One region of the Pseudoalteromonas sp. NZS11 genome, then DNA from elsewhere that is predicted to be linked to it. Evidence: predicted binding sites of a transcription regulator. Region 1 holds the regulator's gene; the other holds the start of a gene.
The links. Region 1 encodes MetJ, which represses methionine synthesis genes. Its sites were predicted from a motif close to TAGACGTCTAGACGTCTA; they were not measured.
Positions count from the first base shown of each region.

Region 2: I6E82_RS02155 (methylenetetrahydrofolate reductase) is a predicted target of MetJ. The motif match lies at 1,751-1,768, and genes of this name have one in related genera.

Region 1 is NZ_JADYWP010000001.1:73,634-76,853, forward strand. Features, by position in the region: gene I6E82_RS00300 (malic enzyme-like NAD(P)-binding protein) at 1-1,047, shown strand, start outside; gene metJ (met regulon transcriptional regulator MetJ) at 1,130-1,450, opposite strand; gene metB (cystathionine gamma-synthase) at 1,740-2,987, shown strand; gene metL (bifunctional aspartate kinase/homoserine dehydrogenase II) at 2,993-3,220, shown strand, end outside.
Region 2 is NZ_JADYWP010000001.1:476,355-479,574, forward strand. Features, by position in the region: gene I6E82_RS02150 (sensor domain-containing diguanylate cyclase) at 1-421, shown strand, start outside; gene I6E82_RS02155 (methylenetetrahydrofolate reductase) at 751-1,707, opposite strand; gene I6E82_RS02160 (M16 family metallopeptidase) at 1,958-3,220, shown strand, end outside.

The DNA.
Region 1 (3,220 bases):
GTTGCGGTTATTACTAATGGTACTGCAATTCTAGGCCTTGGTAATTTAGGTCCTTTAGCGTCTAAGCCTGTAATGGAAGGTAAAGCGTTATTGTTTAAACGTTTTGCAGGGCTTGATTCTATCGATATTGAAGTTAAGCACAAAACAACAGAAGACTTTATTAATACGGTTGCCAACATTGCCGACACATTCGGTGGTATTAACCTTGAAGATATTAAAGCACCAGAGTGTTTTGAAATTGAAAAAGCATTAATAGAGCGTTGTAGCATTCCTGTTTTTCATGACGATCAACACGGTACTGCCATTGTAACGGCTGCTGGTATGTTAAATGCGCTAGAAGTACAAGGTAAGTCAATTGAAGATGCAATTATTGTATGTTTAGGTGCAGGCGCTGCCGCTGTTGCGTGTATGGAGCTGTTAATTAAATGTGGTGCACTGCGTGAACACATTTATATGCTTGACCGCAAAGGTGTTATTCATACCCGCCGCGATGACTTAAATGAATATAAACAGCTTTTTGCTAACAATACCGATAAGCGTACATTGCAAGATGTAATTGCAGATGCGGATGTATTTGTGGGTGTTTCTGGTCCTAACTTATTAGCGGCTGAAGATTTAAAGCTAATGGCTGCAAAACCAGTTGTGTTTGCATGTTCAAACCCAGATCCTGAGATTGATCCTGCACTTGCGCACGGCGCACGCAACGATTTAATCATGGCAACAGGGCGCTCTGATTACCCTAACCAAGTTAATAATGTTTTATGTTTCCCGTTTATTTTCCGTGGTGCGCTTGATGTACGTGCAAGCGCTATTAACGATGAAATGAAAATTGCTGCAGTAGATGCTATTCGAAGTATTGCCAAAGAGCCAGTACCTGCAGAAGTTTTAAAAGCCGCTGGTGTAGATAAACTAGAATTTGGTGCGCAGTATATTATTCCAAAACCAATGGATCCACGTTTACTGCCGCGTATAGCAAGAGCTGTTGCACTTGCTGCTATTGAGTCAGGTGTTGCACAAATTGAGCTACCTGAAAACTATATGCAGTAAATCTATACAGTAGAGCTATGCAATAAAATTTAGACATAAAAAAACCTCAGTAATTACTGAGGTTTTTTTGTCTATGTAATATTTATTCTTCGTTTAAAACGGGTACTTCTAGACCCATTTCTTGCATTATTTTTTTAACTTCTTCTGGCACTTTTTCGGCGTTATCTTTACGTAAGTCATCGTCATTTGGTAAAGGTTGGCCAGTAAAAGCATGCAAAAATGCCTCACATAGCAATTCACTATTTGTAGCATGGCGAAGGTTATTGATTTGACGACGTGTACGTTCGTCAGTTAATACCTTTAATACATTTAGCGGGATCGAAACGGTGATCTTTTTAACTTGCTCTGATTTTTTACCGTGTTCTGCGTATGGGTGAATATACTCACCATTCCATTTAGCCATAAGATGTATCGTTGCCTCAGATTATTAATTTCTCACACGGTATAAAAAGCGTGTAAATATGCGTGAAATTCTATCGATTTAAAAAAGATAGTCAAATAATAGATACCGATCTATCTTAATAAGCCTATTGTAGGTGTAAAGATAAGCACACTTTTGTGAGCTAAAATGTGTTATTCGCAGAGGCCCCTTCTACTTTTAGCCATCTAGAGCTTTAAAATACTTTGACTTATCAAAACGGATAACTTACTCTTTTAGACGTCTACACATCCAAATTAATCAGGTGACGAATATGAGCGAAAAAAACAAAGCGACCATTGCTGTACGTAACGGCGTTGATGCTGATAAACATCATGGTGCGGTGGTACCGCCAATTTATTTATCGACTACTTATTCGTTTGCCGACTTTGATACTAAGCGTGAGTATGATTATGGTCGTAGCGGTAATCCTAATCGTGATATTTTAGCTGAGACGCTTGCTAAGCTTGAAGGTGGCGCTCGTGGCATAATTACAGCTACAGGCATGGCTGCCGTGCATTTAGCTACTCAGCTACTTAATAGTGACGATACGTTAGTAATTCCACATGATTGTTATGGTGGCAGCTATCGTTTATTTACATCTTTACAAAAACGCGGACTACTAAAGCTCGAAATATTAGATTTAACAAAAGAAGAAAGCCTTCAACAAATTTTAGTAATTAAACCTAAGCTTATTTGGATAGAAACCCCAAGTAACCCAGTACTTCGTTTAACAGATATTAAAGCGGTGACCGATGTTGCAAAGCAATGCGGTGCATTGGTGGCTGCAGATAACACGTTTTTGTCACCTGCTTTACAAAATCCTCTTAAGTTTGGTGTAGATATTGTGGTGCATTCAACCACTAAATACATTAACGGACACTCAGATGTAGTAGGCGGCGCTGTTATTGCCGCAACACAAGAGTTAGGCGATGAGCTTGCTTGGTGGGCTAATAACATTGGTATTTCGGGTGCGCCTTTTGATAGCTATTTAACGCTTCGTGGTTTACGTACTTTAAATGTGCGCCTAAGGCAGCATCAAGAAAATGCACTGGCAATAGCTAAGTATCTTGAAAGCTCTGAATATGTAAGCCAGGTTTACTACCCAGGTCTTGAGTCACACCCTCAACATGAACTGGCTAAAGCACAGCAACTTGGTTTTGGTGGCATGGTTAGTTTTGATATTAAAGGCGATATAAATGACGCTGCGGCATTTTTGACTAGTCTTAAAACGTTTAGTTTAGCTGAGTCACTAGGTGGCGTAGAGAGCTTAATTTGTCACCCTGCAACTATGACGCACGCAGGTATGGAGGCAACAGCACGTTTAGAAGCGGGCGTGGGCGATACGCTTATTCGTATTTCGGTAGGTATTGAAGATATACGCGATTTAGTCGCTGATTTTGAGCGAGTGTTTGAACTTGTAAAACCAGGGCAAAATAAAAATGTTGGCCGTGTAGGCAAAGGAGCAGGCACTTCTGGTGGTAACGTTAAATTAAGTGCAGCCCGTCCGGCGCTTTGGTGATTAATATGGTCAATTGTGTACATAAATTTGGTGGTTCAAGCTTAAGCTCAAGTGAGCGATACCAAAGCGTAGCAAAAATAATAATTACACATACTCAACCGGGTGATTGTGTGGTGGTATCGGCTGCGGGTAAGACAACCGATACGCTAGTATTACTTTGGCAAAGCTATCAAAAACAAGATACTCAAGCAGTAGCTGATATTTTACTGCAGTTAAATAACCATCAAAGTGAT
Region 2 (3,220 bases), 400 kb from region 1:
AAAACTTAACTTAGCGCTACGTTTAGGCTTTGACGTATGCTGTTTGTTTATTGATATAAACGACTTTAAAAAATTAAACGACACCTTTGGTCATGAGGTGGGCGACAAAGCCTTAATTATATTGGCAGATACGCTAAAAACGCATTTAAGAGATGCTGATATAGTAGGACGCTTAGGTGGCGATGAGTTTGTTGCAGTAATGCAAGTAAGCGATAAGAGTAAAATTAACTACATTATGGATAAAATATCCTCTGAGTATTCAAAAGCTTTACTCAAAGAAGACGTTTGCGATTTATCGCTTAGTATTGGTTATAGTTTTACTAATAAACAAAAGCAGCCCTTTGAAGCGCTATTAAATGATGCAGACCACGCAATGTATAAAAATAAACAAGCGTATAAGCTCGCTAAAAAAGCACAATAATAAAAGGAGGTTCGTCATGACTCATGCCACACAAACTTGGTTGGTTTCTCTGCGATGGGTTTTATTTTTTCCTTAGCAATAATAAGCTTATTTGAAACGTCCCTAGCATTAGATTTATATCTAATGAGGGAATAATTTTTGGTGTTATGTGCTCCTCTATGGGGTTTGCCTTAAAAAGGCTTGAGAGTAATAACCAAAAACACCTTCAATAAATAGCTTAAGCTGCAAATCTTTACTTGTATTTATTAATTAATTTTTCAAAGAACGGACATAAAAAAGCAAGCCATGAGGCTTGCCAAGAAGGGTGTTAATTAGCTCTTACCTAGCCTTTAAGCTATTAGCTTTTCCGCAAGGTTTAATTCCATAATGGCTTTTAATAAACGGTATAAGTTAATTGACGCGTCAATTTCTTCTTTACGGTTTGTTAAGCTTTCAATATTTAGGCCCAGCGGTACATCTAAATGCGCACAGCTTTTAAGTATTAAGTCGAGGTTTTCGCGGCAAATACGTACTGATTCGCTTAATGTATTGTCTGCATCAAGCATGCGCCATTTAGTTGCCTCTGGCACTGAGATACCCAACCATTGCATAAAGTCTAAGGTTTTTTCGCCGCCGCACGGGGTAAACGTTAATATAATACGTTGAGGTGTAATCCCTTGTGCTTTACATGTACGTGCGTAGCTAGTAATTAGCTCTATAGTAGCTTGTGCGTCGTAAACAGCTTGCGATATAAAAAACTGACAACCTTGTGCTGTTTTTTCTATTAATCGTTCGTGCTCATTTCGTTTACTTGAATGGCGCTCGGCAATCGTAACGCCACCTAAAAAGAAATCATCTGATTGCTCAGCCATCGCTTTATACGCATCTGGCAGGCTTAGCTTTATATCGCCTATTGATGACGGGCTACCTACTAAAACTACATTTTGTAAATCGTAGTCGTTTTTAGTCTCACTTAGCCAATCTTTAAATTCGCCTACGCCACGCTGCGCCACACTTTTATAAGTAATCACATCTTGTGCAGATAAATTACGAAGTAAATGGCTGTATTCACGCGGATCAACGGTTTGTTTAAACGCAAATGGGCGGTCTTGATTGGTTCGGCTGCTTTCGTCTTGAATGTCGTAAATTATCACGCCGTCGTATTCAATTTCGTGTAAGCGACCTAATAGCTTTTCTGCAATGGTTTTTAATTGCGCTTTATCGGTGCCAATTTTAGGCGGGGTAGTACCAATAAGATAAACACCTTGATTGGTGTCCACTATCTTCTCTTTTAGTGATAAAGCCATAATCCTCATTCCAGCTAAGTTTGTTTTGATGGATTTAATATAGCAGCCATTTAGACGTCTAGATAGATTTATTTAGTGAAAGTTTTTCAACTAACATGATGTTTATTCATAGTGCTTGTTCCCATTATTTATAATTGACACAGTTGTTTACATAATAAATTCCCTTGGGGCTCTTATATTTATTGGCTTTGGGGCATAATTAAAGAGTTAAATCTGACAACAAATTTGCTCAATTTAAAAAGGGACAACAATGAAATTTAAATTATTAGCAACCAGCTTAGCGGTATCGCTGGCGTTAACAGGTTGCGCCATGCAACAAAACCAAAGCACGCAAACAACAGCACAACAAGAACAAGTAAATAAAGCTGATGATCGTGTTTTTTCGCAAGATTATTTAATTGAAGAGCTAGAAAACGGCTTACGTGTAATGGTTGTTAAAACCGATTACCCTGATGTGGTGTCGCTGCAAATTCCGGTATCGGTTGGATCGCGTAACGAAGTTGAAGAGGGCAAAACAGGCTTTGCTCACTTTTTTGAACACATGATGTTTAAAGGCTCACAAAAATACCCTGAAGATGTGTATTCAGACATATTAAAAAATTCAGGTGTTGATAACCGCGCTTATACAACAAACGATTTTACAAACTACCATTTAAATTTTTCAAAACAGCATCTTGATAAAGTACTTGAGCTTGAAGCTGATATTTTTCAAAATTTAACCTACACCGAAGAGCAATTTAGAACCGAAGCGCAAACGGTAAAAGGTGAGTACTTAAAAAACAACGCGAGCCCAATTCGTAAATTATTAAGCGCTGTGCGCGAAGAAGCGTTTGATAAGCACACTTATAAACACACCACTATGGGCTTTTTTAAAGACATAGAAGCCATGCCTGATCAAATGGCGTACGGGAAAGAATTTTTTGCTAAGTTTTATAAGCCTGAGTATGTGTCACTTGTTATTGTGGGCGATGTAGATCCGCAAGCAACAATGGCAATGGTTAAAAAGCATTGGGGCAGCTGGAAAAAGGGTAACTATGTTGCCGACATTAAAGCAGAGCCTGTTCAACAAGCACCAAAATATTTGCACCAGCAAGATGAAGCGCTACCAGGGCATTGGTTACTTGTATCCTACAAAGGCGCTGCGTGGGAGCCTGCTAAAAAAGACAGAGCGGCGCTTGATTTAATCTCACAGCTTTATTTTTCAAATAATTCAGATTTATATCAAGAGCTAGTGGTCGACAAACAAATTGCCAGCCAAATGTTTACCTATAACCCAGAGACTAAAGATCCGGGTTTATTACACGTATTTGTTAAAGTAGAAAACGCAGACGATTTAGCCACTGCGCGCGATGCCATTAACCGAACTTATGCAAAAGCACGCACTGAGCTTGTTGATGAGCAAAAGCTCAGTGATTTAAAATCGAACCTTAAATACAGCTTTATTAATGGCTTAGACTCGTCGCAAGCGATTGCATCAACCCTTGCCAGCTACATGCATTTTGAGCGCGATCCT